DNA from 3 places in the Comamonas sp. UBA7528 genome. Region 1 is predicted to be linked to each of the others. Evidence: predicted binding sites of a transcription regulator. Region 1 holds the regulator's gene; each other region holds the start of a gene.
The links. Region 1 encodes HrcA, which represses chaperone genes, less so after heat shock. Its sites were predicted from a motif close to TTAGCACTCNNNNNNNNNGAGTGCTAA; they were not measured.
Positions count from the first base shown of each region.

Region 2: the regulator HrcA is predicted to act here: its motif matches at 4,786-4,812, upstream of rpoH (RNA polymerase sigma factor RpoH).
Region 3: the regulator HrcA is predicted to act here: its motif matches at 5,539-5,565, upstream of groES (co-chaperone GroES).

Region 1 is NZ_DLMU01000005.1:85,833-96,457, reverse strand. It holds gene recN (DNA repair protein RecN) at 1-1,213, opposite strand, end outside; gene B3349_RS06280 (NAD kinase) at 1,217-2,122, opposite strand; gene hrcA (heat-inducible transcriptional repressor HrcA) at 2,152-3,159, shown strand; tRNA gene B3349_RS06270 (tRNA-Ile) at 3,431-3,508, shown strand; gene B3349_RS06265 (hypothetical protein) at 3,866-4,162, opposite strand; gene B3349_RS06260 (hypothetical protein) at 4,281-5,264, shown strand; gene B3349_RS06255 (hypothetical protein) at 5,639-6,400, opposite strand; gene B3349_RS06250 (hypothetical protein) at 6,529-6,840, shown strand; gene B3349_RS06245 (hypothetical protein) at 9,011-10,138, opposite strand; gene B3349_RS06240 (hypothetical protein) at 10,300-10,458, shown strand.
Region 2 is NZ_DLMU01000008.1:130,885-141,509, forward strand. It holds gene B3349_RS09560 (SCO family protein) at 83-694, shown strand; gene B3349_RS09565 (methyl-accepting chemotaxis protein) at 927-2,528, shown strand; gene B3349_RS09570 (Bug family tripartite tricarboxylate transporter substrate binding protein) at 2,669-3,658, opposite strand; gene rpoH (RNA polymerase sigma factor RpoH) at 3,805-4,755, opposite strand; gene B3349_RS09580 (amidohydrolase family protein) at 5,221-6,417, opposite strand; gene B3349_RS09585 (Bug family tripartite tricarboxylate transporter substrate binding protein) at 6,445-7,425, opposite strand; gene B3349_RS09590 (GntR family transcriptional regulator) at 7,711-8,463, shown strand; gene cutA (divalent-cation tolerance protein CutA) at 8,960-9,343, shown strand; gene ftsY (signal recognition particle-docking protein FtsY) at 9,457-10,625, opposite strand, start outside.
Region 3 is NZ_DLMU01000005.1:239,175-249,799, reverse strand. It holds gene B3349_RS07045 (ABC transporter permease) at 1-782, shown strand, start outside; gene B3349_RS07040 (ABC transporter permease) at 791-1,690, shown strand; gene B3349_RS07035 (ABC transporter ATP-binding protein) at 1,731-3,389, shown strand; gene B3349_RS07030 (M81 family metallopeptidase) at 3,453-4,955, shown strand; gene groES (co-chaperone GroES) at 5,654-5,944, shown strand; gene groL (chaperonin GroEL) at 6,114-7,763, shown strand; gene aroB (3-dehydroquinate synthase) at 7,976-9,121, shown strand; gene B3349_RS07010 (deoxyguanosinetriphosphate triphosphohydrolase) at 9,202-10,377, shown strand; gene B3349_RS07005 (DUF1415 domain-containing protein) at 10,599-10,625, shown strand, end outside.

The DNA of each region.
Region 1 (10,625 bases):
CATCCAGGCCGCTGGGTGTGGGTTCTTCCAGCTTGTCCAACTGCACGGCGAATTTGCCGCCCTGCATGCCCAGGCCCTGCATGGCCTGGGTGATGGCGCGCGAGAGCTTGGGTGCGGCCTTGGCGCGCTGCAGCGACAGGGCGCGTGCGGCGGCCTGGTAGGCCTCGTGTGCCTGCTGTTCCAGCTGGCGCAGCCGGCCCACATCGACCACGGCATCCAGCTGGCGCAGTTCGTCGCGCCAGGATTGCAGCAGACCGGGCAGCTCTTGCGGCGTGCGCTTGTAGCGGCGCGCCAGCTGCATCCACAGCGTCAGGCGACTGTCCAGTTCTGCCAGGCGTTCGGGGTCCAGCTCGGTGCGGCGCAGATAGCTGTGCAGGCTGTGGCGGGCATCGTTGACCTGGGCCAGGCTGGAAGCCAGCACATCGGCAATCGCCAGGAATTCGGGCTCCAGGTGTTCCTGGTGCTGGAGCGTGCTGTGGGCGCGGGTCAGCGGGCTGGTGATGCCGGTTTCATCGTCTTCCAGCAGATGCAGTGTGCCCAGAGCGGTTTCCAGCAGGCTCTGAGCGTGGGACAGACGGGTGTGCTGGGTGTTCAGCTCTTCCCATTCATCGGTGCCGGGGCTGAGTTTGTCCAGCTCGCCAATCTGCCACTGCAGGCGTTCACGTTCGCGCTGCAGCGTGTCCTGGGCGGCCAGAGCATGTTCCAGGTTCTTGTGCGCGGCACGCCAGGCGGCCCAGTGGGCGCGCAGCGATTGGGCGTCCACGCCGGCGTAGGCATCCAGCAGCTCGCGCACGGCTTCGGGCCGGGTTAGGCTTTGCCAGGCGTGCTGGCCGTGGATGTCCAGCAGCGCATCGCCCAGGTGGCGCAACTGGGTGGCTGTGGCCGGTGCGCCGTTGATCCAGGCGCGGCTGCGGCCCTGGGCATCGATCACGCGGCGCAGCAGCAGGCTGTCTTCCTGGGCAAAGCCGCCTTCGTCCAGCCACTGGGACAGGTGGGGCGGGCAGTCGAATTCGGCGGTGATATCGGCCTGGGGCGTGCCTTCGCGCACCACGCCGACATCGGCACGGCTGCCCAGCACCAGCTGCAGAGCGTCGATCAGAATGGATTTGCCGGCGCCGGTTTCGCCCGTCAGCACCGTGAAGCCGGCGTGCAGGTCCAGGTCCAGCGCCTGCACGATGACAAAGTCGCGCAGTGCAATGCGTTTGAGGGCCATGGCTCAGGTGCCCCCTTCGTTCCAGCCCAGTTTCTTGCGCAGCGTGGCGTAGTAGTTCCAGCCCAGGGGATGCAGAAAACGGATGCCATGGAGCGCACGGCGCACATAGATGCGGTCTCCGTGGCGCAGCGAGGCCAGCGACTGCATATCGAAATTGGCGCTGATGTCGCGTCCGCCCACCACCTCGATCATGACTTCGCCCTGGTCGGGCAGCACGATGGGGCGGTTGGACAGGGTGTGGGGGGCAATGGGGGCCATCACCCAGGCGCCCACGGACGGATGCAGCAGCGGACCGCCCACCGACAGCGCATAGGCGGTCGAGCCGGTAGGTGTGGCCACGATCAGGCCGTCGGCACGTTGGTTGGAGACGAAACGGCCATCCACCTCCACCCGCAACTCCACCATGCCCGAGGTGCTGCCCCGGTTGACGACCACATCGTTCATGGCCAGGGCCTCGAACACGCATTCATCGCCCCGCATCACGCGGGCTTCGATCAGCGGGCGGCTGTCTTCTTCGTAGCAGCCTTCCAGCATGGCTTGCAGCGTGGGCTGGAAGTTCTCATCCAGCGGGATGTCGGTGACAAAGCCCAGGCGCCCTTGGTTGATGCCGATCAGCGGCGTGCCGTAGCGTGACAGGTGGCGGCTGACGCCCAGCATGGTGCCGTCGCCGCCCATGACCAGGGCCAGATCGCAGGCTTGCCCCAGGGCGTCCACATCCAGACTGCGGTACTGTGCGGGCAGACCCATGTGCAAGGCGGTCTCGGCTTCCACAATCACTTCACAGCCCTGGGTGGTCAGAAAAGCTGCAATATCTTCCAGGGCCTGGCGCGGGCTGTCCTGGGGAAGGCCCGTGGGGGAAGCGACACGGTACTTTCCGATCAGGGCTACATGGCGAAACTTGGACGTCATAAGGGAAATTACATCATTAAAATCGTTCCATGCTCGATGATCGTTCCAAGTTGTTGTTGAAAGCGCTGGTCGAGCGCTACATTGCCGACGGCCAGCCTGTGGGGTCGCGCACGCTGTCGCGCGCCTCCGGCCTGGAACTGTCGCCGGCCACCATCCGCAATGTGATGGCGGATCTGGAGGAACTGGGCCTGATCGTCAGCCCCCACACCTCCGCAGGCCGCGTGCCCACCGCCAAGGGCTACCGGCTGTTTGTGGACACCATGCTGACCGTGAGCCGCGACATGCTGCCTGCGCAGGAACTGGTGCCGGAACAACCGCAGAAGGTGATTGCGAACGCCGCCAACATGCTGTCCAGCCTGTCGCAGTTTGTCGGTGTGGTGATGGCGCCGCGGCGCAGCTCGGTGTTCAAGCACATCGAGTTCGTGAAGCTCTCCGAGCGGCGCGTGCTGGTCATCATCGTGTCGCCGGAAGGCGATGTGCAGAACCGCGTCATCTTCACCGACCATGATTTTTCGGGCTCGCAACTGCTGGAAGCGTCCAACTTCCTGAACGCGCACTACGCCGGTCTGGCCATCGAGCAGGTGCGCGAGCGCATGCAGTCCGAAGTGGAGCGCCTGCGCACCGAGGTGGCCAACCTGATGCAGGCGGCGGTCAATGTCAGCGCCGAGGCCATGAACCCCCAGCCCCAGGAGCAGGTCATCATCTCGGGCGAGCGCAATCTGCTGTCGGTAAGCGATTTCTCCAGCGACATGGGCAATCTGCGCAAGGCGTTCGAACTGTTCGAGCAAAAGACCCAGATCCTGCGGCTGCTGGATTTCTCCAGCCAGGCCGAAGGTGTGCGCATCTTCATTGGCGGCGAAAGCCAGGTTGTGCCCTTCGAGGAGCTGTCCGTGGTCAGCGCGCCTTACGAGGTGGACGGCCAGATTGTGGGCACGCTGGGCGTGATCGGCCCCACGCGCATGCACTACGACCGGATGATCCAGATTGTGGACATCACCTCCAAGCTGGTCACCAATGCGCTGAGCAGCCGGCGCTAAGCCGTTACAATGCGTGCGCCCTGCCATGCGCCGGGCTGGCAAGGGGCGTTAGCTCAGTTGGTTAGAGCAGAGGACTCATAATAGCTCCGCCCAAACAACTTGATGTCTTGCAAGTGATTGATTTTAAAGAGTATTGCGGTGTTTGAGGTGGTGTAGAAAAGGGTTCTTTTCCATTATTTTTCCACCGTATAAAAAAGTGGGTCAGAAGCCTGAGGTGCTTAGGTTTCTCACCATGCTTTGAAGTTTTGGTGTTATCGTTTTACGATGACTTGGGGCCTTAGCTCATGTCGGTTAGAGCAGCGGACTCATAATCCGTTGGTGCCCGGTTCGACTCCGGGAGGCCCTACCATCAATGTTTTGATGCTGCGGAATGCGTAGCATGCAAGACAAGAAAAGAGCGATGCTTTCCTTTTGGAGGCATCGCTTTTTGTTATGTTGAGTTGTATTTTTGGCAACTTAGTTGGACTGTTCTTGACTCGTGACACCTTTTTGGTGAATGGGTTCCGGAAGTCCATGCACCAGGGTTTCCGCTTCGCCGAGAAACTCGCGCACCCTCAACCTTCGCAGTGCCCAAAAAGCGTAGACCCCGGAAGCGAAGCTATCGGGGTCTGTGCGTTCTCCGAAATTGGCAGAGCTAAGCCCGTCTCGTCTGGCTGCTGCCTAAGCAGTAGTCAGACGAGGCGGGCGGCCCAGGGGCGCATCCCCTTCAAGCGTGGCGAACGATGTTCTCGAATGCGAGCTTCGCAGTCTTGTAGTGCATGAAGCCCGGGGCGCCGTTCGGCTCCAGCACCACGAAGGCCCAAACCCCACCGGCCACGAACGTCTTCCGCACCCGGCGCTCACATCCAGCTGCCTCGAGCGCAGCATTCACAGTCGCTTCCGTGCAGCGCATCGGGAAGTTGAACTGCTTCTTCTGCAGCCCATGCAGCTGCGCAATCTCCTCTTGCATCGCTGTGATACGCGCTTGCAGAACGTCAATACGAGTCATCTTTGCTTGCTTCATTTTTGTCTCCAAAGTTGGGTAGTGATGACACGTATAGCGATGCGTTTTATACGTAGCCTTGGAGGTTCTCTGTTCTGCGCGAAAATGACGCTCAAGGGGGCCAAAAAAGGAGAGATTTGTGATTGATTTGCTGCCGCTGCTTGAGAACGCTACAAAGAAAATGAGGGAATCTATGACGCAGTGGTTCGCGGGCTACCCGCCGGGAATGCCCTGGACAATTGTGTCGGACTACTGCATCGGTGATAAAGAAAAGAATAACGATGTTTTTTCATTTGTCGTCATTGCAAATCACGATAAAACCGAGAACATCATTAAATATATTTCGGCGGCAGTACCCCGAGACCTTAAGAAAGTCCAGAGCGCACCCCTCGGCTTGATTCAGTATTTGACGTGCCCACAGCCCATAACTTTTAGCGTGTCTTTTGTCATAGACCAGGAGTCGTCATTGCTACGGGATTACTTACGTGTCGAGGACATGGTGGACTTTATTCCCGATTCCTCTGAAACGATAGAAATCTTTCGGAACAACTCTCATGCAAGCAGTTCAGTGGACCCCAAGTACTTCGACGAAGCGCTTCAACGTCTGCGCGTATTCGGGAAAGACCTGACCCGAAAGCAGCCGAATGCAAGGCTATCGCGTCAAATTCATCTTGCGGCGGCATTTGCCGCAATCATGTTTTCATTAGTGACTGAATCGACGGGAGCTGGATATATCCGATGGATTTCTGACCGGGATAAGCTCATTGAGCACAATGATACAGTAGTGTATGACTTGGCGTACTTCTACTTCGCATTAATGGCTTCGAACCGGCCTGGCTTAACTCGTGATGCGGAGGGCCACATTAGAGTAGAGATACCAAAAATCATGTTCGAATTGCCGGATAAAACAGGGAAGAATCGTTTCGATGCGCTTATCAGGCTACCTGATTACCTCGCAGGAACCTTAGCTGACATGGCTCCTGACCTTTCTTGCTCAAGAGAGAAGTTCTGCGAAATAGTAGATAGTGTCTTTGTTGATTCGACGACAAACTGCGTCGTGCAGCTGTCGTCGAATGGCGAGCGAATTACTATCAGGAATGCCTCACTGCGTACTGAGCAATAAGACGGGCCCTTTTTAAGCAGCATGAGCTGCGTTGTTCGCATCCGCGTGAGCCTGCTCTGCCGCGTCGTGAGCCCAGGCGGCTTTGAACAGCTCAGGGCGGACGGTGTCTGTCCACGACTTGCCAGGAGCGGGCGCGGCGAGGCTGAGGGACACTTCGCGGGCCAGGTCGCGAAGTACGCAGTCGGCGCCTCCGCACAGCTTGAGCAGGGCGTGGTACTCCGCGTGCGAGATTGCGATAGTCGTCATGTAGTCGCGATTCGCTGAGCGACCAGGAGGCAGAGTGCGACCGGGTTTGAACACATACAAGTGCGGGCGTTGAGTCATTGCTTTCTCCGAAAAGTCGGTGGATGGAATGACTCGTATAGCGATGCGTTTTATACGGGGTTGCGGCGGACGCTCTTGTCTTCTTCAGGTGCTAAGCCACCTTCACGCACACCGGCAGGAATAGCGGGTAAGGGCTCAAAGCCCGCTGGGAAGGCGGCAGGGAATGGGCGCATGGCCTTGCCGTTGTCGTCGTACCAGCGAGAGAACGTGAGTGGCGCATAGTCCTTCACACTGGGCTTGAAAGCCGTGCCGGTTTGGCCGGCAGGACGTGGAGAGCGGCCGACCACGGGAAGGCTGCCGCGGCAGGACTTGTACTCGGGGGTGCCAGCACGACAGAACACACGAGTCACGATTGCACCTTCGCCGGAGTGGGGGAAGTCGGTCAGGATTTCGTAGGTTCCCGTGTTGCGCAGCTCGATGATGTCGCCTTCCATCAAACGAGGAAATTGGTCAGGGACCACTGCCGCGCGGAAGGCAAAACGCACGCCATGAGCCCAAATGGGTAAATAGCCAGGGAGCGGCGGGTCCAGCAACGTCATGTACGACTCGACGATTCGGAAGTGGTATGTACCGTTATCCGACTCCACGCCCAAGGGCATGTAGCTGGTGCGACGAGGCAGCACCAGGTCGCCAGTAAACAGTTCGCTGCGACTCACCTCAGCGTAGACGTGCGCGTTGACGGAGTCTTCGTGCAGCTCATAGCCATGGTTCTGCATCTTTGTGACAGTCTTCATGTACTGCGCGCAGCCGGACTGCGTCACGACAGCAGCGAATGCAAGCGCTGTCTTGATTGAAAACGTGGAAATCTTCATTGCTCTTCATTTGTAACTCAACGTTCTCAGTTGTAACCTGGATTTCGACGAGAGCAGCACAGTTACGCAATAACAACGAAGCGAAGAAGCATCCCATAATCAAAGTAAGAAAACAGGGAGGACTCTGTATGTCGCCGAAAGTTAAAGAAGCATTCGAGCACTGGATAAAGATGCCCAGCTGGCACACAGGGCACGCGGCAGATGAAGGCCGTTTCTTTGCGTTTGTCTGGACTGTCTGCAGGGTGTCTCGGAAGCCACCCACTGAGAGAGAAGTGCGAGAAGAAATCATGCGAGCGTGGTCGGAACGCCTCGGTGCGGAGTTTGTAGGGGAAAAGGCTCTGTATTTCTCGGGTCTGTACCAGACGCTTTATGACTTCGCGAAGGCTCGAAACGAGGCGCGGTTTTTCCTCACGGATGAAGATGGAGCCCCCCTTATTTGAAGGTGATTTCAGGCCAGGGGGCTCCCCCCTGGCCATTCCGCAAAACCCATACAGGGCGTGGCTTTCCGGGTGCTTGACCGTTGCCACCCAGACAACGGTCAAGACAACGGTGAATCAGCCCCTTAATGCTATACAGCTGCGATACGAGGCGATGAACTTTGCGTGCAGCCCGGAGCGGGCGGAAGGAGTGCCGCGGGTGTACGCGCCCGGGCGCCACGTGCGGAGGTAGAGGGCCCAGGCGCCTTCAGCATCGCCGAGGGCGGGCAGCGGGTGAGGGTCGGAGTAGAGCAGCAAGCGGGCGAGGCCGGCAGCAAGGACGTCGCAGTGCTCGATTGCGTTCCAAATAGCCGCGTCGGTGGCTGGCACGTTGTGGGCCGTGTAGAGGGCTGCTGCGAGCGTGCGTGTCGCGGAGTGAGTGCGGACGCCGTGGACCATCCCGCCGCCTTGTTCGGCTTGCCAAAAGCTCTTTGCGGGGCCGAGGGGGGCTACCCTCGAGTTGGCGGCGGTGCAGGAAGAGAGACTTTTGCAGGCTTATCGCGAGGAGGATGGCACGGACAGCCGGTGTGTTGAGGGAAGGCGGTAGCTGGGTGAGGGCAGCGGCTACGGCAGCGCGGCCAAGGGCGAAGGACATTCGAGATGCTCAGTAGTTTGAACATCTCATGTAGCAAGCACTCTATGCGCTTCGCGTATGCACCACGAAAGGAGCGGCGGGAAGGATTACTCCGGCTCTTAGTCTTTGCCGTTCCCGAAAATCTTGGGTAGTAGAAGCGGTACCAGGACCGACACTATCGTCACGAGCAAGAGGATTTCGAAGAGGGTAGTACTCATGCTTGGAATGTTAAGCCCACCCCGTCCTGTCCTGGTGCATAGTCGCGCAGCGACACCAAAAGAGAAGTCAGTGCGACTAGCTTCCCTGCGGTTCCTTTCTTCTGAGGTGTTCGTTCTCAGGTGTCGAACTTCTGCATGATTTAATAAATGATTTCGGACCCCGTAAACCCAATGCCGGTGCGGGTTTCCAGCCATCGCGGTGTGTGATTTCGCCGAAGTCGGTGTGTAACTTCGCCAAACAATGCTTATTTTTTAAGCAACTTTGGGCTGATTTCCCGCCCCGCCCACCTCTCCGGTGTGTAACTTCTCCAATTGCCTGGCCCTCCGGTGTGTGATTTCGCCAATTCCGACGCTTAAAACCTTGAGAGCAATAGTTCGCGCCATTCTTTGCTATTTATTTTGAACTTTTGCAGTCGACGGTGTCATATAAAACACGTTGCTATACACATCAAGAACAGCAAATCGTTGTTCTAGCAACCGCCACTTCCCAGGAGACAAAAATGGCTCGACTTATCACTCGTACTTTCGGCAATCGCACCTTCCTTGACTTCCCCGTGAGCTTGAACGACAACGCTTTTATGTTCTGTCGTGGGACCAGTGAGCTGGCCCTCGTAGCCCCGGGTGATGTTCCCGCGGCTCGGAACATTCGCGCCCTGTCTGCTGAGCAAGCTGAGGCCTTAGAAGTGGCAATCGCGGAGGAGCACGACGGCGTACGCTTGACCTTGAGGGCCGAGCAAGTGTGGGTCTCTGCGCGCTGAGCAAGCTACTGCGGCGAATGAGAAGGGGCCCTTCTTCACGCTGGGAACTTGAAATACAGCACGTGCTCTTTGCAGGCAATGCCTGCGCTGTTCTCGGTCCAGATGCGGAGCCGGCCAAGGCGTTCACCTGCGGGGACGTGGGCTGTTGAAATCGTGGTTGTAGTCGCGCCGACAGCGGCCCGAGTGACGTCGCTGCTGTCCGGCCACTCCCCAGTGCCCCCGATGCGAGGCGGCAGCACACACGTGCGCCTGGCGCAGGCATGTCGCGCGCGTCGTTGTAGTTCGTTATTGCGTGCAAGTCTCGATTGCGGTTCTTCCAGTCCACGACGACGCCGGTTACGCGTGGGACCCCGTAGGCGTCGTTAAGCTCGTGCAGAAACGAAATTGTCGCTGCGACACCGGTCTGCAGGTCCTTCATCTCACTATTGCGCGCCACTCCTTTTTTCAGGCCGCCAATCATCACAGCGCTGATAGCCGCCACGGCAGCAGCAGCGGCCGCGGCTACTCGTGTAGCTATCGTTTTAGGCTCGCGGCGAAAGCTTTGGGCAAAAGAAAACCCGCCGAGGGGCGGGTTGGTGAAGGGGTTAGCGGGCCTTCTGGAATGTGATGTTGTACCGAGTACGCACGACAGGGAAAAGTCCGAGAGACTGGCTCTGGCTGGCGATAGCTGTTGCAGTCATCGTCCAGCCTGCGTCGAGCATTTGTTGCACATAGCTATCACCGAAGCCGGGGCAAGAGAGTCCCGTAGCGTTTTTTATCTCGTCAGTAAGCTCATCAGTTGTGCAGAGAGTCATTGTTCCGACTCGCACGGACTGCAGCTCTTTCAGTCGCTTAGCTTGCTGAGCTTTGCGCTTCTCGTCTTCAGCGTGCCGGCGTACTTCGGCAGCACGCTTCTCTTCGCTGCGACGTGCGGCATCGGCTGCATCACGAGCGGGAGCACCAGCTTTCCACGCTTCGTGTTTTGTGGCTATCTGGGTGCGAAGTTCGAGGGCTTCACCCGGAGAAAGCGCTACGGCTGTGAATTGATAGTCTGTATCTTCGCCGAAGTCGAGTCCATTCGAGCGTTGCTCCCTAGAAGGGTTCTGGCCCGCGAAAGGTCGAGCTAAATCAGCTTTGATGGCTGACATAGCAGCGAACGAAAAATTGGTCGCTCGGGGCGAGGAATTTCTTATTAAAGGCTCAGAATACAAGCAGCCCTTGCTCTCGTCGCAAACGAGCCACGCTATTGAGTCTGCGGATTCAGTTACGGTTTTACCATTCCGCAAAGTGACGGTAACTTCGCGCACGATGGCATTCGCCTTCTGCACTGAAGAAGACTGAATAGTTTGAACGTCGGCGAGGTTGTAAGCTTCTTTACGAATGCCCAACGCGACAGCTGTACCAATCGGTTTTCCCAAGGTAGACCACACTACTCTGTTCCCCACCTGGAATGCAAACGAGTTGTCGGCGTAGTACTTCATAGATGCGCTGCGCGCGCCCTTGTATTCCGCTGGAGTGGAAACGCGCTTTGCGTTACCGTTACTGCCGCTACCGATTTGTATGGTGCAGCCCACCAGCGTAGCTCCCAATAAGGCAATCGAAGCCACTCGCGCAGCACTTCTCTTAGTCATCCCCATCTTCTCTCTCCGGAAACAAATTACAGGTGAATCGGGGATGATATAACGCAATTTGTTACATATTTTCGAGTGGGAAATTAACAACGATTTATTCAATTAGCCGTCAGGTTTTTGAGAATTAAGTGATGAAAGCCTCTAATTAGCGAATCTCCTGCACCCGCGTGACTTTAAAAGTAAGTGTGTAATAACGTGCGTTGTCTTCAAAATCGCTGACGCACGAGGTGTAGCGCAGGCGTTTGAAGAAGTGGAGAGCGCGGATGACGCTGTGGACAGCAGGGCCGTCGTCGTTGTCAGACGAGGAAGATGAGCCCAACGTCGTATGTCTGCTCCGCTTCGAATACCTCGACGCCGATTTTTTTGAGGACTTGCTTGCCGGCGAAGCACACAACAGCTACCGGACTCGGCTGGGTGCTTGATGAGTGTCAGGCGCAGTGACGTGTAAAGCCGGGCGGAAACTTGAAGCCCAGACTAATCTGCAGGCAGCTCTTTGCTGCCGAAACGGTGAACGCTGCTGCCGACGTTGCGGGGTGTGACGTTAGGCTCATTGCACCACCTCAACGAGCCGGCTGCAGTCACGTGAATG
Region 2 (10,625 bases), on a different contig from region 1:
TTGTATTTTCATGGTGGGTCCACCAGCCATGCCCCGTGTGACGGGTTGTGCGCTGACCCCGCCCATTGCGAGAGGGATCAGGATGGACAAACGACGGATGCTGCAAGGCCTGCTGGCCACTGGGCTGGTGGCCGGCATGGGCCTGGGGCTGGCGGGTTGCTCGCGCCAGCAGGAAGTCAAGCTGCAGGGCGTGGATGTGACGGGGGCCGAATACGCCAAGGACTTCCCGCTGCCCGACGCCGACGGCAAGCTGCGCTCCATCAAGGATTTCGCCGGCAAGGTGACCGTGGTGTTCTTTGGCTACACCCAGTGCCCCGATGTGTGCCCCACCACCCTGCAGGAACTGGTGGAGGTCAAGCAGATGCTGGGCGCCCAGGGTGACAAGCTGCAAGGGGTGTTTGTCTCCCTGGATCCGGAACGCGATACGCCGGAAGTGCTCAAGGCCTATGTGGGCAATTTCGACCCCGGCATGGTGGCGCTGACCGGCACCCCCGAGCAGGTGGCGGCCGTGGCCAAGGACTTCAAGGTGTTCTTCCGCAAGGTGGAAGGCAAGGTCCCCGGCGCCTACACGCTGGACCACACGGCCGGCCTGTACATGTACGACCCCCAGGGCCGCCTGCGCGCCTACCACCGCTACGGCGCTGGCGCCCAGCCGCTGGTGGCCGATGCCCAGGTGCTGCTGGCCGAAAAATAAGGGCTGATGCCGCTGGTAGCGGCATCAGGTCAAGGGCATCTTGCCGCAGGTCAATACCTGCGGCGTGCATGCCACGATAGCGCATCCCCAGAGATTGGTATTCGCTATGCATTGCGCGGTGGTGTTGATTTTTATCAACCGGGCACGTGGGACGGCTCCGCATATTGCACCTCTTCGGTGGACTGCCGTGAGCGCCGCATCCACCCGCAAAGCAACAAAGCGAAGGGGGTTTATGCGCATCAATCTGCCGGTCACCGCCGTGGAGCACCAGTTGCAGGATGGCGATACGCTGCTGTCTGCCACCGATCTCAAAGGCAACATCATCTATGCCAATGACGCCTTTTTGAGCACCTGCGGATACAGCTTCGAGGAGCTGCAGCAGCAGCCCCACAACATCATCCGCCACCCGGATACCCCGGCCATTCTGTTCGCCGACATGTGGGATACCTTGAAGCACGGCGCCAGCTGGACGGCCGTGGTCAAGAACCGCTGCAAGAACGGCGATTTCTACTGGGTGCGGGCCAATGCCAGCCCCATCCAGGCGGGCGGCAAGACGATTGGCTATCTGTCGGTGCGCACCAAGCCCACGGCGCAGGAAACCCAGGCCCAGCAGGCGCTGTATGACCTGCTCAACAGCGGCAACCACCAGTTGCAGGTGCGCCGCGGCTATGTATTCCCGCAGGGTTGGCGTGCCTGGTGGAGCCGCTTGCACTTTGTGTCGGCTACCACCAAGCTCTGCACCGGTGCCGCGGCCATGCTGCTGTGGGGCGTGGCGCTGGGTCTGGGGGCCGCCCTGGGCGTCCACAGCACGATCCTGCTGGCCATGGCGCTGGGCTGGGCATCATGCGCGCTGGGCGGCTTGCTGTGGATGGGGCGCCACCTGGTCTGGCCGCTGCACGCCGTGCTGCGCCAGGCGCGCCAGGTGGCCAGCGGGGAAAGTGCGCAGTCGCTGTTCCTGAGCCGGCGCGATGAAGTCGGCAGCCTGATGCGCAGTGTGGAGCAGGCGGGGCTGAACATGCGTTCCCTCGTCAGTGATATCGAAGGCAAGGCCGAGCAGGTCAGTGCTTGCGCCGGATCCCTGCAGACCGGCAATGTGCAGCTGGCGCAGCGCACCCAGCAGGCGTCGACCGATCTGGAGCAGGCGGCGCAAGCGCTGGCGCAGCTGGGGCAGACGATTGCCGGAACCCAGAGCCTGGCCGAGGCTGCCATGGTGCAGGCGCGCGAAGGCGTGCAGGGCGTGAGCCAGGGCCAGAGCTGCGTCGACCAGCTGGTCCAGGCCATGCAGGGCATTGATGTCTCCAGCAAGAAGGTGGCCGACATCGTGGGCATGATCGATGGCATTGCCTTCCAGACCAATCTGCTGGCGCTGAATGCGGCCGTGGAAGCCGCGCGGGCGGGAGAGCATGGCAAAGGCTTTGCCGTGGTGGCGGCGGAGGTGCGTCAGCTGTCGCAGCAAAGCGCCCAGGCCGCGCGGGACATCAAGAACCTGATCCAGGGTTCACGCCAGCAGGTGGAGCAGGGCCACGCTGCCGCCCAGACGGCACGCATCACCATGCATTCGGTGGTGGAAGGCATCGACAGCCTGGCCCAGTCCATGGGCCGTATCCTGGAGCAGACCCATGTGCAGGCGGCCGGCAGTGCGCAGATCAGCGACGCCGTGGCCCATTTGCGTGACCTGAGCGAGCAGAACCGCGGCATGGCCGAGGAAAGTGCCCAGCTCAGCGATGTGCTGGCGCTGCAGGCCCAGCGCCTGCACGGCGCAGCGGCGGTGTTCATCCCACGCCAGCGCCAGGCGTTGCAGACCCTGGAAGTCCGGGCCCTGGAAGCGGCCTGACAAAGGCGTGTGTAGATGCAGCGGCCTTCAGGGCCACCGGCATGCGTGGCGGAATGCACGGCGTGAAAAAAGGAGGCCCAGGCCTCCTTTTTTTGTGGGCGATCCGCCCATGGCTGCCAGGCCCTGCGGCCGCGCAGCGCTTACTGGCCGCGAATGCCTTGTTCGCGGATGATGGTGCCCAGGGCCTTCACATCCTGCTGGATGCGGTTGGACAGGCCTTCCGGGCTGCTGCCCACCACCTGCCAGCCCTGGACTGCCAGCTTGGCGCGCATGTCCGGGGTGCGCACGATGGCGCTGACGGCGGCGGCCAGCTTGTCCACATGGGCGCGTGGCATGGCCTTGGGGGCGGCCACAGCGTTCCAGATTTCCAGGTCAAAGTTCTGCACGCCCAGCTCCTTCAGGCTGGGCAGGCCGGGGGCCAGCGGGCTGCGGGCCGCCGAGGTCACGCCAATGCCGCGCAGCTTGCCGGCCTGGATCTGCTGCATGGCCAGCGCGGGCGGCAGCATGGACAGCTGCAGATCGCCGCCTTGCAGACCCTGGTACACCTGGGGGTAGCCGGCATAGGGCACATGTTCGGGCCGCAACGCGGAGCGGCTCTTGAGCAGTTCCATGCCCAGGTGGCCCACAGTGCCCACGCCGGGCGAGCCATAGCTCCACTTGCTGCCAGCCGCGGCACCGGCCGCGAAGAAGGCCTTGCCGTCCGGGGCATTGGCCGGTGCCGCCAGCACCAGTGGCGCCACGCCGATCAGGCTGACGGGCTGCAGGTCCTTCACCGGGTCGTAGCGCACGGCGGGGTTCAGCAGCTTGGCAATGGTCATATTGCCGTTGATCATCACGCTGAACGTGTGGCCGTCCGTGGCCTTGGCCACGGCTTCGGCAGCAATGTTGCCGCCCGCGCCCACCTTGTTTTCCACAATGATGGTCTGGCCCAGGGCTTTTTCCAGCGGTTCGGCCAGCGCCCGGGCCGTCAGGTCGGGGGAAGAGCCTGCGGGGAAGCCGACGATCAGGTGCAGGGGCTTGCTGGGCCACTGCTCGGCCTGGACCGCGCCCACGCTGCAGCCCAGGGCGGCCGCGCAGGCCAGGCTCATCAGGCTGCGGCGGCACAGCGTGGAGCGGGTGGATTCGGTCATGGCTTCTCCCAATGCAAAGTGATAGCTGCCTGCGCGGACGGCGTGACGGCGGGCAATAAAAAACCCGGAAATTATCCGGGTTTCAGGAGGCTGCAGGGCAGCCATGGGCGCAGTGCCTGTGTGGCACTGTGCGGTTTTGGCCGGGTTTATGCAAACTCGGCCAGCGCCTTCTTCATTTTCTTCATGGCGGCCACTTCGATCTGGCGGATGCGTTCGGCACTCACGCCGTACACGGCTGCCAGCTCGTGCAGCGTCATGCCGCCGGAGCCGTCATCGTTCACCTTCAGCCAACGCTCTTCCACAATGTGGCGGCTGCGGTCGTCCAGCGCCTCCAGCGCCTGGGCAATGCCGTCGGTGGCCATCACATCGCGCTGGCGCGATTCGATCATGGCTGTGGGCTCGTGGGCGCCGTCGGTCAGGTAGGAGATGGGGCCGAAGGCCTTGTCATCGTCGTCGCTGGGCGAAGGGTCCAGCAGCACGTCGCCACCCGACAGGCGGGTTTCCATCTCCATCACTTCCTCGCGCTTGACGTTCAGTCTGGCGGCGACGGAGTCGATCTCCTGTGCGGTCAGCGTGTCGCGGAAGGTGTTGTCGCCGGTTTCGATGGCGGCATCCGCCTTGAGCTCTTGCTTCATCGAGCGCAGGTTGAAGAACAGCTTGCGCTGGGCCTTGGTGGTGGCCACCTTCACCATGCGCCAGTTCTTCAGGATGTACTCGTGGATCTCGGCTTTGATCCAGTGCATGGCGTAGCTGACCAGACGCACGTTCTGGTCGGGGTCAAAACGCTTGACCGCCTTCATCAGGCCCACATTGCCTTCCTGGATCAGGTCGCTGTGGGGCAGGCCATAGCCCATGTACTGGCGCGAGATGGATACCACCAGGCGCAGATGGGACATGATCAGGCGCCCGGCGGCATCCAGGTCGTTGTGTTCTTTGAGCTTGCGCGCATAGTCCTGCTCTTCCTCTTGGGTGAGCATGGGCAGGCGGTTTACAGCGGAGATGTAAGCATCCAGATTGCCCAGCGGCGGCACCAGAGCCCAAGGATTCGCAGGTGCCAGAGCCGTTGCAGCCGTAAGGGTGCCCGTCTGTGTAGTCATTGCATTGATCCTTTCTTCCATAAATCCATATTAGCACTCTCTATGACTGAGTGCTAAGGCATAAGTTCCCGCGATGTAGGGCCAGGGGTCGTGACAAGTTGTCGCAGGCTCCGTACACCGTCACAGGATTTGTACTGGATTTGGAGGGCGCCAGTGCGTGGCACGTATAAAGCCTTGTAAATCATTGTTTTATCAAGATTTCATGGCTGGTGCCTGGAATGCCGGGGCGGCGGCCCTGGCGGCTGAGTGTGCACTTCCTGCCGCAGGGCGGTGCGGTGAAGCCCTTGCGAAAAGTATGTCCAAGTGCCCGCAGCGGGGCACTTGGACATACCCTGCTTAAAAGACAGACCGGGTTTGTCCCTGTCTAAGAGATTTTCAATGAAAGCGATTGCTCGATTTCATTGCGTGATTTGGGGGGCGGAAGCTACAGAAGCACGTCCGTGGGGGCGGGGCTTCTGATTCCGGTTACTCCAGCAGCAAGCTGCCCTCGCGCGCCACGATCTGACCGTGGGCGATGACCAGTGAGCGAACGGGGCGGGCGGCCACGGCGTGGGCGGGCGTCTGGGCGGGCACCAGCACCAGATCGGCTCGGCTTCCGGGTGTGAGGCCATAGTCGGCGAAGCCACAGACCGTGGCACCTGCGTGGGTGACGCAGTGCAGCGCTTGCTCGACTTCATCGTCGCGGCGCAAGTTGTAGCGCATGCCGATGAACATGGCGCGTTCCAGCATGTCAGGGCGGCCGTAGGGCGACCAGGTATCGCGGATACCGTCGTTGCCGCCAGCCATGGGCACGCCCGCGCGCTGGCAGGCACCCAGCGGCGGCACGCTGCGCGAAGGCGGCGCACTGGTGACCAGCGACACACCCAGTTTGGCCATGCGCGCCAGCAGCGCGCTGCGCTGGGCATCGCTCACATCGCCCAGGCAGAAGCCGTGGCTGATCACCACCTTGTTGTGCAGGCCGTGTGCTTCGGTACGGTCCAAGATCAGCTGGAGCGAGAAGGCGCCCATGTCGCCGGGCTCGTGCAGGTGGATGTCGAGCGGCTTGTTGTGGCGCTCGGCGATCTCGAACAGCACGTTCAGCGATTGGGCCGGGTCCAGGTCGATGGCACAGGGGTCCAGACCGCCCAGCACGTCCGCCCCCATGGCCAGGGATGCATCCAGCAGCTGTGCCGTGCCCTTGCGCTGCAGCAGGCCCGATTGTGGGAAAGCCACCACCTGAATATCTTGCCAGGGCGCCATGTCCGCGCGGGTCTGCAGCAGGCCCGCCACATGCTGGGTGCCAATGTCCGTATCCACGTCGGCGTGACTGCGGATGCGCGTGGTGCCCAACGCGAGAAACTCGCGTGCCATGCGCAGCGACTGGCTCGCACTGTCGTGCCGCGTTTGGGCGCGGTAGGTGCGCTCGTTGTTGATCTTGTCGACCAACTGGTTGCCCACCTCGTTGACGTACCAGTCCTGGCCCCAGAGTGTCTTGTCCAGGTGGGTGTGGGATTCGATCAGGCCGGGCAGTAGCAGTTGGCCCCCGCCGTCGATGCGCTCGGTACCTTCGGGTGTGTTCAGCGAGGTGCCCATGGCCGCGATACGGCCTTGCTCGATCAACAGGTCGCAGGCTGGCTCGCCCATGGGGCGAACGTTCTGCAGTAAAAGGCTGGAAGTGCTCACGTTGAATGTTTCCTGTAGGGATGGAGCCTATCGCACGGCACCGATTTCGGGCGTTGCGATCTGGCGCATCTTCTGGGCGTCTGCCAGGATCAGCTTGGCGAACTCAGCGGGCGTGCCGCCCGATTGGCCAATGCAGGCCTGGTCCAGCATTTTGATGACTTGGGGTTCGCGCATCGCTGCATTGATCTCGGTGTTCAGGCGTGTCACCACGGTCTCCGCGACACCCTTGGGGGCGAAGATGCCGGTCCATACGCCGAAGTCATAGTTGGGCAGTGCCTTGCTGGCCGACATGGCGGGGATGCCCTTCAGGACTTCACAGTGGGTCTTCGAGGTGGTGCCCAGTGGCTTGACCTTGCCCTCTTTGAGGAAACCCAGCACCGAAGGCACCATGAAGTAGCCGTAATCCACATTGCCGCCGATGATGTCGGTCAGCATGGGTACGCCGCCCTTGTAGGGGACGTGCTGTATCGACACCTTGGCCTGCTGGTTCAGCATTTCACCGGCAATGTGCAAGGCCGTGCCAATGCCGGAGGACGCAAAGGTGTCGGCACCTGCCTGGGTCTTGGCGCGCGCGAGCATGGCCTCGACCGAGGTGACAGGCACCTTGGGGCCGGCGACCAGCACCATGGGCATGACGCCCACCAGTGTGACCGGGCGCAGGTCCTTGGTGCCATCGTAGGCAATGGCGCTGTTGAAGTGGCGGGCCAGCACGATTTCGCTGTTGGACGCCAGGATGATGGTGTTGCCGTCTGGCTTGGCGCGCACCACACGCTGGGTGGCGATGGTGCCGCCAGCGCCGGCCACGTTATCCACAATCACCGGCACGCCCAGACGGCGGGACAGCGGCTCGGCGATCGTGCGCGCCAGCGTGTCGGCCGATCCGCCGGCGGTGAAACCCACCACCAGGGTGATGGGGCGGTCCGGCCACGCGGCGTGGGCGAAGGCGGATGCACCAGCCAGCGACAGGGCCGCCAGGGCTTTGAGAGGAAAAGCGGGAAGTTGCGCCATGGGTGAAAACTTTCTAGGGAACAGAGAAAAGACTCAGGCCGACAAGTGCCCGACAGGCGACGCAGAACGTCCGCTGATATGGCATGTCTCTCCCCATTGGTATGAGCTGGTTCAATACAATGGTTAATCAAATTTTATATTTTGGTTAACCAAAATTTTGGGTGAGACTCATATTTGTGCAGGTATTGCGCGTAAACCCTGATGCCTGGCGACGGCGGGTCCCCTGACTTGAACGCGGGGTGCCCGTGCCGCTAAGATTTCAAGCCTGTTGTCTTTGTGCTGTCCATGTCCGCCTCTTCCCGCCGCCTTGCTCCCCATGTCCCCAGCGAAGAGCCTGTAGCCGATGGCACAGTCAGTGTGGACGAACGTGTCTATGAGGCGATTTCGCGGGCGCTGCTGAGCGGCAAGCTGCGTCCCGGCACGCCCTTGCGCGAGCGCGCGCTGGCCGAGGCGCTGGACTGCACCCGGGGTGCCGTACGCAAGGTGTTTACCCGCTTGGGGGCTGAAAAGCGACTGGTGCTGGAGCACAACCGGGGGGCCTTTGTGCCCAACCCGACGGTCGAGGAGATGCGCAGCATCTACCGTGCGCGCCGCATTGTCGAGGCAGGTCTGGTGACCAGCCTGTGCGGCCAGTTGAACGCTGTGCAGACAGAGGCGCTGCAGCGTCATGTGCAAGCGGAATACCAGGCGATGGAGGATGGGCGCCGGGCAGACTCTATCCGGCTGGCCGGTGAGTTCCATCTGGTGCTGGCACACATGGCGGGTAGCGAGGAGTTGCTGTCATACATGCAACGCCTGGTGAGCACTACGGAGTTGTACAAGGCCTTGTTTGACAGTGTGGCCGCGACCGTATGTGCTCCCCGCGAGCACCAGGAGATCATCAACGCCTTGCTGGGCGGCGCACGCGATAAGGCCTTGGCCGTGGCCATGGCCCATCTGGATGAGCTGGAGCAGCGGGTGATCCATGGTGCGGTGGCTGAGCGCGAGGTGGATCTGGTGAGCTTGCTGGCGGGCAGTTCAAGCACATCTGGGTGTTAGCAGGCAAAAGTTCAGGCACATCGTGGAGGTCTGCCACGCCGCCATCACGGGGGGAAGTCTGTGTGCAGCCAGAGATGGCGTGAACTGCCCTAAGCTGCCATGGGCCGCTTTTCCGTGTGCAGTTCTTGCGCGACTGGTACTCCAGTTCATGGAGGTGCAGTGTGCCCAGGAACCGGGCGGGATGGCCGCCGCCGTGGGGCTGGCCCAGCAACTAGGGGCGGTCGCGGACTGGGCAGGACGGCGCGCAACAACCACTCGCCCGCGAAGGCAGCAAGGTTCTGCACGGGCCGCCAGTGCGTGGCACGTACAAGGCCTTGTAAATCATTGTTTTATCAAGATGCCATGGCTGGCATCTGGAATGCAGAGGCGGTGGCCCTGGCGGCTGAGTGTGCACTTCCTGCCGCAGGGCGCTGTGGTGCAACCGTTGGAAAAAATATGCCCAACTGCCGCGCAGTGGGGCACCATCGGCCCCTGTTGCCAACCGCCGGAGCGTTGCATGAGCCAGATTCCCCCCACCCGCCCCTCCAAGGGCTTTGCCTTTCGGGGTGTCAGCGTGGTGACCACCACCGTGCCCACGGCCGAAGATGCCCAGCGCCTGTCCCAGGGGGCGGTGCAGGCGCAACTGGCAGCCTGCGCGCAGGTGGACCAGATCACTTCCCACTATCTGTGGAACGGGGAATTGCAGGCGTCGCCCGAGTGGCGCCTGGTGTTCAAGACCGTGCCGGATGCGGTGCAGCCGCTGCTGGAATGGCTGCGCAGCCAGCATCCTTACGAGCTGCCGCAGCTGCTGCTGCGCGGCGAACAGGCCCAGCACGATTACGGCCAGTGGGTGGCACAGAATGTCAAGGCCCCCATGCCGGTCCGGGATGCCAAACGCTAGAGACGGTCTGCGCTGGAGGGGGCTGACACCGTTGTGCAGGCCGTGTTCCAAAAAGAAAGCCCTGCGGAGCAGGGCTTTCGGTCGTAGAGGGGAGGGAGGCGCCGTAGCCTGCGTCAGGCCAGCAGCGCCTGGGCAAATTCCCTGGCGTTGAAGGTTTCCAGGTCTTCTACCTTCTCGCCCACGCCGATGAAGTAAACGGGGATCGGCTTTTCCTGGGCGATGGCCGCCAGCACGCCACCCTTGGCCGTGCCGTCCAGCTTGGTCACGATCAGGCCGGTCAGGCCCAGGGCCTCGTCAAAGGCCTTGACCTGGTTGAGCGCGTTCTGGCCGGTATTGCCGTCGATCACCAGCAGCACCTCGTGCGGGGCCGTGCCATCGGCCTTGCTGACCACGCGCTTGATCTTTTTCAGCTCTTCCATCAGGTGCAGCTGGGTGGGCAGACGGCCTGCGGTATCGACCAGCACCACATCCTTTTTGCGGGCCTTGCCGGCGGAGACCGCGTCAAAGCTGACCGCTGCGGGATCGCCGCCTTCCTGGCTGACAATTTCCACCGTGTTGCGGGTGGCCCAGACGCCCAGCTGTTCGCGCGCTGCAGCGCGGAAGGTGTCGGCGGCGGCCAGCAGCACGGTCTGGCCGTTGTCGGCCAGGTGCTTGGTCAGCTTGCCGATCGACGTGGTCTTGCCCGCGCCATTGACGCCGGTCACCATCAGCACGGTGGGCTGGTGTTCGCCAATCGTCAGCGGCTTTTGCAGCGGGGCCAGCAGATCGGTCAGGGCCTCGGCCAGCAGACCTTTGACGGAGGCCGGCTCGGTGGTCTTGCTTTCCTTGACGCGGCGCTTGAGGTCTTCCAGCAGGTGCTGGGTGGCTTTGACGCCGGTGTCGGCCATCAGTAGGGCGTCCTCCAGCTCTTCATACAGGGCATCGTCGATGCGCGTGCCGGTGAAGACGGTGGTGATGCTGGTGCCGGTCTTGCGCAGGCCCGCCTTGAGGCGGTCCATCCAGCCCTGGCGCTCGCCCGCAGCTTCGGGCTTGGCCTGGGGCTCGGCGACGGCGGGCACGGAGAAATCCGACGGCACGGCTTCGACCGGGGTAGCATCCGCCTTGGCGCCGCCAAAGGTGTTGCGCAGCCAGCCCATGGTGCCGCCTTTGGCGGCTTCGCCAGTGGCAGGCTGGGGCAAGGCAGGGGCTGGCGCGTCAGACAGGGGTGCCTGCGCATCGGGCCGTACATCCGCCGCTTCGGGAGCGGCAGACTCGGTGTGTGGGGGCTTTTTCTTGAAAAAAC
Region 3 (10,625 bases), 150 kb from region 1:
ACCTGGGGCTCGACAAGCCGGTCTACCAACAGTTCCTCCATTGGATCGGACAACTGCTCAGTGGCGATCTGGGCACTTCGTTGCTATCGGGCACACCCGTGCTCGAGATGGTCGTGCAGCGCATGGGCCCCTCCATCGCGCTGTGCCTGAGCACCATCATCGTCGCCATTGTGGTCGCCATTCCGCTGGGGGTGCTGGCAGCATGGCGCCAAGGCAAGCTGTTGGACCGCGCGGTGATGGCCCTGTCGGTACTAGGATTCTCGATCCCCGTATTCGTCACGGCCTATGTCCTGATCCTCACGCTTTCCCTGGGGGCTGGCTGGTTCCCGGTGCAAGGCTACAAGCCGCTGTCGGAAGGCCTGTGGCCCTTTCTACGTTCCATCACCTTGCCAACGCTGGCGTTGAGCTCGGTCTATATCGCGCTCATCGCCCGCATCACACGCACCAGCGTGATTGAAGTGATGAACGAAGACTTCATCCGCACGGCGCGGGCCAAGGGTCTCAACGAGCGTGGTGTGTTGCTCGGTCACGCACTGCGCAACGCGGCGGTGCCCATCGTCACCATCATCGGTGTAGGCATCGCCATGCTGATCGGTGGCGTGGTGGTGACCGAGTCGGTGTTCAACCTCCCCGGTCTCGGCCGCCTGGTGGTGGAAGCCGTGCTGGCCCGCGATTACCCGGTCATTCAGGCGCTGATCCTGTTGTTTGCGCTGGTCTACGTGCTGATCAATCTGGTGGTGGACGTGTCCTACACCATCTTCGATCCGCGAATCCGCTATTGAGGTCCAGCATGACGCAACTCTCTTCAAGCACCCCCGCCATCGCGGTCTCCGCCGCCACGGAAGTGGCCGCACCCAAGCGCTCCCATCTGTGGGCAACGCTCAAGACATGGCCTGTGATGCTGTCCCTGATCGTGCTGACAGCCGTCATCTTCGTGGCGATTGCCGCGCCACTCCTGGCGAGCAGCGACCCCACCGAGATCAACCCCGCGCAGCGCCTGCGCCCGATTTCCGCCGAGCATTTCCTGGGGACAGACGCTTATGGCCGCGATGTGTTCAGCCGCGTCCTCTACGGTGCCCGCGTGTCGCTGGTTGTAGGGTTGGGCGTCGCGGCATTCAGCCTTGTCATCGGCCTGTTCATCGGTGTGCTCGCGGGATATTTCCGCTGGGTCGATGCCATCGTCATGCGCGTCATGGATGGCCTGATGGCCATCCCGGGCATCCTGCTGGCGATTGCGCTGGTGTCAATCTCTGGCGCGAGCCTGCTGACCGTGCTCATCGCGATCACAGTTCCCGAGGTGCCGCGGGTGGTGCGGCTGGTGCGTGGTGTGATTCTGAGCGTGCGCAACGAGCCTTATGTCGAGGCTGCGCTCACGCTGGGGACGCCGCTGCCCACGCTGATGGTGCGCCACCTGGTGCCCAACACCATGGCTCCGCTGATCGTGCAGTGCACCTACATCTTTGCCTCGGCCATCCTGACCGAAGCCATCCTGAGTTTCCTGGGCGCCGGCGTGCCGCCCGAGATTTCCTCGTGGGGAAACATCATGGCTGAGGGGCGCGCCTACTTCCAGCTCCTGCCTGGTCTGGTGCTCTACCCCGGTTTGCTGTTGTCGTTGACGGTGCTGAGCGTCAATTTGCTGGGCGATGCCCTGCGCGATGCGCTCGACCCGCGCATGGCCAAGCGCATGTGATGCGCCACTTTCCGCGTTTATTTCATTTGTGGATCCAGTGATGACACCAAACAATCCATCGAATCCCGCTGTACTGAGCATCCGGAATCTGTGCGTGCAGCTCAAGGGCGGCGACGGCAAAACGCTGGTCAGCGACCTGAGCCTGCAAGTGCATGCGGGCGAGACGCTGTGCATCGTGGGCGAATCGGGCTCGGGAAAATCGCTCACCTCGCTCGCCACCATGGGCCTGCTGCCTGCCGACAGCCTGCAGGTGTCCTCGGGCGTGATCGAGCTGGACGGCAAAGACCTACTGAGCCTGGACGCCGCGCAGATGCGTGCGCTGCGCGCTTCGCAACTCGCCATGGTCTTCCAGGAGCCCATGACCGCGCTGAACCCCGTGCACCGCGTGGGCAAGCAGATCGAGGAAGTGCTGAAGTTGCATTCCACGCTGTCGGCCCCACAACGCCGCACCAAGGTGCTGCAGATGCTGGAGGCCGTGCATCTGCCCGACATCGAGCGCATCTACCACTCGTATCCGCACCAGCTCTCGGGAGGCCAGCGCCAGCGCATCGTGATTGCGATGGCGCTGATCCTCAAGCCGCGCCTGCTGATTGCGGACGAGCCCACCACGGCACTCGACGTGACCACGCAAAAGCAGATTCTTTCGCTGATGCGTGAGCTGCAGGAAAAACATGGCACGTCGGTGGTCTTCATCACCCACGACTTCGGCGTGGTGGCCGAAATTGCCGATCGTATCCTGGTGATGAACCGCGGCAAGGTGGTGGAGTCCGGCACGCGTGAGGAGATCCTGGCCCGCCCGCTGCAGGAGTACACACGCATGCTCGTGTCCTCCGTTCCCAGTCTGGTGCCGCATGCACGTGCGCAGCCTGAGGGCGAGACGATTCTGCAGGTGCGCAGCCTGAACAAGACTTATCCGAAGTCCAAGGGTTTTCTGCACAAGCCTGAGATGGTGCTGGCTGCCAGTGAGGTGTCGCTCACGCTCAAGCGCGGCGAGATTCTGGGCATCGTGGGGGAATCTGGCTCCGGAAAATCAACCGTGGCGCGCTGCATCGTGCGACTGCTCGTCCCGAGCGGCGGCGAGATCCGACTGAAGCAGGACGACATCACCCACCTGAGCCGCAGCGCGCTGTTGCCGCTGCGCAAGCGCATCCAGATCGTTTTCCAGGACCCATACCGCAGCCTGAATCCGCGCCGCCGCATTGGCGATTCGGTCATCGAAGGGCTGCTGAACTACGGTATGCCGCGCGACGAGGCCATGGCCAAGGCGACGGAGGCGATGGATCTGGTGGGGCTGCCGCGCCAGGCGCTGGATCGCTTTCCGCACCAGTTCTCGGGTGGTCAACGCCAGCGCATCTGCATTGCGCGCGCGCTGGTCATGGAGCCCGATGTGCTAGTGGCGGACGAGGCCGTTTCCGCGCTCGACGTCTCGGTGCAGGCGCAGGTGCTGGAGCTGCTCGAAGAAGTGCGCCAGCGCGTGGGCATTGGCGTGCTGTTCATCACCCACGACCTGCGCGTGGCCGCGCAGATCTGCGACAGCATCATGGTCATGAAGAGCGGCCAGGTGGTGGAGGCCGGCACGGTGCAGCAGGTGCTGGGCGCGCCGCAGCAGGCCTACACGCAGGCGCTGATCGATGCGGCGCCGGGACGCCACTGGGACTTCCAGAACTTTCGTCCGGTAACCCAGGCACTTGCGGCCTGATCGGTCCTGATTCCCTTCGCTGCCCCCAGTCCGGGGGCACCCATTCAACAGAGAGAGATAGAAATGGCCAAAATTGTGTATGGCGGGTTTCAGCATGAGACCAATACGTTCGCGCCCGATCTGGCGGACTGGGCTGCATTCCAGGCTGGCGGTGGCTGGCCGGGTCTGGTTTCGGGCGAGAAGCTGTGGCCTACGATCCGTGGCTCCAACATTCCGGCGGCGGGCTTTGTGCAGGCGGCACTTGATGCTGGCGACGAAGTGGTGCCCACCACCTGGTGTGCGGCAAGCCCTTCGGCGCATGTGGAGCGGGAAACCTACGAGCGCATCGCCGCCCTGATCCTCGATGGCATCCAGCAAGCATTGCCGGTGGATGCCGTCTACCTCGATTTGCATGGCGCCATGGTGGCGCAGCATTTTGATGATGGCGAAGGCGAGTTGCTGCGTCGCGTGCGCGCCCTGGTCGGCAGTGGGGTGCCCGTGATCGCGACCCTGGATCTGCATGCTAACGTCACGACGCGCATGCTGAGCGAGGCAGACATGCTGGTGGCTTACCGCACCTATCCGCATGTGGACATGGCCGAAACGGGCGTGCGCGCATACAGCCAGCTCCTGCGCCGCCTGCAGACGGGCAAGCGCCCCGCCATGGCAGTGCAGCGTCTGCCCTATCTGGTGCCCATCTGCTGGCAGTGCACGGACATCGAACCGGCGAAAACGCTGTATCAGCAGTTGGAGGCAGGCGAGACCCCCGACACGCACATCTCATTTGCCACCGGTTTTCCGGCCGCTGACTTTGAAGAGTGCTCTCCCGTGCTCTGGGCCTATGCAGACACACAGGCACATGCTGACGCACTGCTGGCACCGCTTGCGCAGGCCGCACTCGCGGCAGAGTCGCACTTTGCGGGCAAGCTCTATGCACCGGCAGAAGCCGTGCACTACGCCATGGCGCATGCAGGCAGTGGCAAGCCCACCATCATCGCCGACGCGCAGGACAATCCCGGTGCAGGCAGCAACTCTGACTCCACCGGCATGCTGCACGCACTGGTGGCGAGCAAGGCGCAGAACGCGGCGATTGGACTGATCGTCGATGCGGCTTCTGCGGCCAAGGCACATGAGGTCGGCGAAGGCGCACGTGTGCGCCTGTCGTTGGGAGGAAAGTCGGGTGTGCGAGGCGATGTGCCGTTCGAAGCCGAATTCCTGGTCGAGAAAACCTCCGACGGCAAGGTCGATGCGACGGGCCCGTACTACCGGGGCTTCAAGCTGGATCTGGGAGCCTGTGCGTGCCTGCGCATTGATGGGGTGCGCATCGTCGTCGCATCGCAAAAGGTGCAGATGGCCGACCAGGCCATGTTCCGTGTGGTTGGCATTGAGCCCACTGCTCAGGACATTCTTGTGGTGAAAAGTGCGGTCCATTTTCGCGCCGACTACACGCCGATCGCGCGCGAAATCATTGTGGCAACCGCGCCTGGATCGATGCCTATGGTGCTGGAAAACCTGCCCTGGTCCAAGCTCAAGCCGGGCATCCGCATCGATCCTTGCGGCAAGACCTTCGAGCCGGTGGCGGCCTGAGCGGAGCTGCTTCACCAACCCTGCTCCACACAGGGCGTGAGCCTGCAGAAATATCGCAAGCAAAGTGACGTGCCACGCCAGCGAGAGTGCCTTGGCGGTACGGGACACCACGGGACAGTCGTTTTGCGTTGCGCCTAAGTGTTTGTTTTAAATGGATCGCTTAGGTTTGGGCGGCATCTTGGGCGTAGAGGCGGGCGGCGCCGCCCGCCAAAGCCATGGCCTGGGTCGCACGGTACTGTCTGGATCCAGGACACGCAGCACTGTGGGCGATGGGCGGAAGAGAGAGCGGGCACACGGGCATGCGTTACCAAGTAACGACTGGCTTGCGCCGTCACCAGACGGTAGAACAGCGCACGGTGTCTGGATCGGTGGTCAGGCTGCTGCAGCAGTTGCTGGCGCTGACGCCGAAGCACATATTCAGAGGTTGGAAGGCCTTGCCCAGGCCCCGGGCAGGGTGGTGCAAAGCGAAAGTCGAGGGACACCGGAAAGAAAGTCAAATGACGTTCTGCCGCAGCAGCGTTCCACAGTAACCCTGCTTTTCGAGCAACCTTGGCACTTGAAAGCTGGCGATTTCGCCTTATTATTAGCACTCGTAGGGGTTGAGTGCTAACAAGCACGGTCCCTCGCCTGTTTAGCCACGCTGACCTAGCGCAGCGTGGAACGGATAAATCCACTTTGTTGATTTCTAGGAGAAGTGAATGAACCTGCGTCCTCTGCACGACCGCGTGATCGTCAAGCGCCTTGAGAACGAAACCAAGACGGCTTCGGGCATTTATATCCCTGACAACGCCGCCGAAAAGCCTGACCAAGGCGAAGTGCTGGCAGTGGGCCCTGGCAAGCGCAACGACAAGGGCGAACAAATCGCTCTGAACGTGAAGGTCGGTGACCGCGTGCTGTTTGGCAAGTACTCCGGCCAGACCGTCAAGGTTGACGGCAATGAGCTGCTGGTGATGAAGGAAGACGATCTGTTCGCAGTCGTTGAGCAGTAAATCACGCAGTGATTTACCGGTGTCGCAGGCCCCTTGCTCCGTAAGGTAAAGGGCACAGGCCCGAAGCCAAGACACCAGCCCCCAGCATCCAAACTTTCAAATTCATAGCGGTTTCAGCACATTGGATGGGCTGAAACAGCCAAATTGAACCCATTTGTAGGAGCCAAACATGGCAGCAAAAGACGTAGTTTTCGGTGGTGAAGCACGTGCACGCATGGTCGAAGGCGTGAACATTCTGGCCAATGCCGTCAAAGTGACCCTGGGCCCCAAGGGCCGCAATGTGGTGCTAGAGCGCTCCTTCGGCGCCCCCACCGTGACCAAGGACGGCGTGTCCGTGGCCAAGGAAATCGAACTGAAGGACAAGCTGCAGAACATGGGCGCCCAGCTCGTGAAGGAAGTGGCTTCCAAGACCAACGACATCGCCGGTGACGGCACCACCACCGCCACCGTGCTGGCCCAGGCCATCGTGCGTGAAGGCTCCAAGTACGTGGCCGCCGGTCTGAACCCCATGGACCTGAAGCGCGGTATCGACAAGGCTGTCGCCGCCCTGGTGGAAGAGCTGAAGAAGCAATCCAAGGCCACCACCACTTCCAAGGAAATCGCCCAAGTCGGCACCATTTCCGCCAACTCCGACTCCGACGTGGGCGAAATCATTGCCCAAGCCATGGACAAGGTCGGCAAGGAAGGCGTGATCACCGTGGAAGAAGGCAAGTCCCTGGCCAACGAACTGGATGTCGTGGAAGGCATGCAATTCGACCGCGGCTACCTGTCGCCCTACTTCATCAACAACCCCGAAAAGCAAGCCGCGATTCTGGACAACCCCTTCGTGCTGCTGTTCGACAAGAAGATCAGCAACATCCGTGACCTGCTGCCCACCCTGGAGCAAGTTGCCAAGGCTGGCCGTCCCCTGCTGATCATTGCCGAAGACGTCGAAGGCGAAGCCCTGGCGACCCTGGTGGTGAACACCATCCGCGGCATCCTGAAGGTCGTGGCTGTCAAGGCTCCTGGCTTCGGCGACCGTCGCAAGGCCATGCTGGAAGACATCGCCATCCTGACGGGCGGCAAGGTGATCGCCGAGGAAGTCGGCCTGACCCTGGACAAGGTGACCCTGGAAGACCTGGGCCAAGCCCAACGCGTCGAAATCGGCAAGGAAAACACCACCATCATCGATGGTGCTGGCCAAGCTGCTGAAATCGAAGCCCGCGTCAAGCAAATCCGCCTGCAGATCGAAGAAGCGACCAGCGACTACGACCGTGAAAAGCTGCAAGAACGCGTGGCCAAGCTGGCCGGCGGCGTGGCCGTGATCAAGGTCGGCGCTGCCACCGAAGTCGAAATGAAGGAAAAGAAGGCCCGCGTGGAAGACGCCCTGCACGCCACCCGCGCTGCTGTGGAAGAAGGCATCGTGGCTGGTGGTGGCGTGGCCCTGCTGCGCGCCAAGCAAGCCGTGGGCGCTCTGTCCACCGGCAATGCCGAGCAAGACGCCGGTATCAAGCTGGTGCTGAAGGCCGTGGAAGCCCCTCTGCGCGAAATCGTGTCCAACGCCGGTGGCGAACCCTCGGTGGTGGTGGACTCGGTGCTGAAGGGCCAAGGCAACTTCGGTTTCAACGCTGCCAACGACACCTACGGCGACATGCTGGAAATGGGTATCCTGGATCCCACCAAGGTGACCCGTACCGCGCTGCAAAACGCTGCTTCCGTGGCTTCGCTGCTGCTGACCACCGAGTGCATGATCGCTGACGCCCCCAAGGCCGAAGGCGCTGGTGCTCCCGACATGGGTGGCATGGGCGGCATGGGCGGCATGGGTGGCATGGGCATGTAATTGCCTGTTGACCGCTGTGACAAGGGTGGGGCGCAGGCCCTGCCCGTCCCAGACCGACACAACCCGCACGCCGCAAGGCCTGCGGGTTTTTTCATGTCCGCAAGAGGCCATCGCCTCTGCCGTGGGTGTACCACCCGGTCCGCGATGCCTTGGCCTGCCGGCTGCCCTACACTTGGGCGCAGACCTTTCCCGATTTCTGACTTCCTGCCCGCATGACCTCCGCTGCCCCGCTTGTCCCTTTCGCCTCTGCCACGGCCGACCAGGCCACCGTGCACATTGATCTGGGAGAGCGCAGCTACCCGATCCGCATTGCCGCCGGTCTGTTGGGCGATGCCGCCACCTATGCCGCTTTGCCCAAGGCGGCCAGTGCGCTGATCGTGACCAACACCACCGTGGCGCCGCTGTACCTGCAGCAGGTGCGTGTCGCGCTGGCGGGGCGCTACCCGCAGGTGCATGTGGTGGAACTGCCGGATGGCGAGGCCTACAAGGACTGGCAGACGCTGAATCTGGTTTTTGACGCCCTGCTGCAGCATGGCTGCGACCGCAAGACCGTGCTGTTTGCGCTGGGGGGCGGTGTGATTGGCGACATGACGGGTTTTGCCGCCGCCAGCTATATGCGCGGCGTGCCCTTTGTGCAGCTGCCCACCACGTTGCTGTCGCAGGTGGATTCCAGCGTGGGCGGCAAAACCGCCATCAACCACCCGCTGGGCAAGAACATGGTCGGCGCTTTCTACCAGCCGCAGCTGGTGGTGTGCGATCTGGCTTCGCTCGACAGCCTGCCTGCGCGCGAGCTGTCGGCCGGGCTGGCCGAAGTCATCAAGTACGGCCCGATTGCCGATATGGCGTTCTTCGAGTGGCTGGAGTCGAACATTGACCGTCTGCGTGCCGGTGACCGCGCGGCCATGGCCCACGCCGTCAAGCGCAGCGTGGAGATCAAGGCCTGGGTGGTCAGCCAGGACGAGAAGGAAGCCGGTCTGCGCGCGGTGCTGAATTTTGGCCACACCTTTGGCCACGCCATCGAAGCGGGCATGGGCTACGGCAACTGGCTGCACGGCGAAGGCGTGGGGGCCGGCATGGTGATGGCGGCCCAGCTGTCGCAGGAACTGGGTATGGTGGACGCGGCCTTTGTGGCACGCCTGACCCGCTTGATCGAACGCGCCGGCCTGCCCACGCGGGGTGCCGTGCTGGACGCGCAGGATAACGCCGGCGCCTACCTGGAACATATGCGGGTGGACAAAAAGGCCGAGGCGGGCGAGATCCGCTTTGTGCTGATCGACGGCCCGGGCAAAGCCACCATGCGCGGCGCACCAGATGCCCTGGTGCGCCAGGTCATTGACCGGTGCTGCGCACCCGCCTGACACGCTGGCGGGGGAGGGGGCTGCGCGGCGGCTGGCAGTGCCGTGAGCGGCTGTGATGTCTCTGAACAGAGGAGTGGTGGATGGCGATGCAGGCACTGGCCCCTTGGGCATGCGACCCGGCTCATACACGGGGCAGGCGTTTTGCGGAGGTGGCGGCGCCCACGCGCAGCGACCACCAGCGTGACCGGGATCGCATCGTCCACTCTAGTGCCTTTCGCCGCCTGGTCTACAAGACCCAGGTGTTTCTGAACCACGAAGGGGATCTGTTCCGCACGCGGCTTACCCATTCGCTGGAGGTGGCGCAGCTGGGCCGCTCCATCGCCCGTCCGCTGGGCCTGAATGAAGACCTGGTGGAGGCCATCTGTCTGGCCCATGACCTGGGCCACACTCCCTTCGGCCATGCCGGCCAGGACATGCTCAACGCCTGCATGCGGCCCTGGGGCGGCTTTGAGCACAATCTGCAGAGCCTGCGCGTAGTGGACCAGCTCGAGGAGCGCTATCCCGACTTCGACGGGCTGAACCTGACCTTCGAGGCCCGCGAAGGCATCCTCAAGCACTGTTCACAGGCCAATGCCCAGAAGCTGGAGGCACAGGAGCCGGGTGGCGTGGCGGCGCGCTTTCTGCAGGGTGGCCAGCCTTCGCTGGAGGCCCAGCTGTGCAATCTGGCCGATGCCATTGCCTACAACGCACACGATGTGGACGACGGTCTGCGTTCCGGCTACATCACCTGGGAGCAACTGCTGACGGTCCCTCTGGTGGCCCGCTACCATGCCCAGGCGTTGGCCCAGCACCCGCAGCTGGCCCAGGCCGAGCACCAGCGCCGCCTGCTGTACGAAACCATCCGTCGCATGCTCAGCGACCAAGTGTATGACGTGATTGCCACCACCCGGCAGCGGATTGCCGCGGCGGGGGTAGGCAGTGTGGCTGCGGTGCGCGCCCATCCGGAAAAACTGGTGGCCTTCAGCGTGGACATGGCCAGGGAAAGCCACGCGCTGAAACAGTTTCTGTTCCGCAACCTCTACCGTCATGCCGAAGTCACACAGACCATGGACCATGCGCAGACGGTGGTCCAGGACCTGTTCTCCCTCTACCTGGCCCGCCCGCAGGAAATGAAGCCGCGCCATGCCACCAAGGCCCAGGCTGCTGCAAGTGAAGCCGGGCGTGCCCGTGCTGTGGCGGATTTCGTGGCGGGCATGACCGACCGCTATGCCGCCCACCAGCACGAACGGCTGACCGGAAAACGCCTGCTGGTCTGAAACGCTGCAAAGCGTTACGCTTGCAGCCGGAGGAGTCACAGATACGCTGCTGCCACCAGAATCAGGCAGCCGAACCGGGTGCCGTATACCGGTGTGCTCGGGCTTTGCGTCAGCGCAAAGTCCGCACCGTGCACGCAAGAGCGGCAGCCCGATAGAATTCGCGCCACAGAATCGATGAGAGAGAGGGGGCGTTGCGCCCCCATTTGCTTTTTGGGGCCCACATGACCGATACCACCATCCAGACCGAC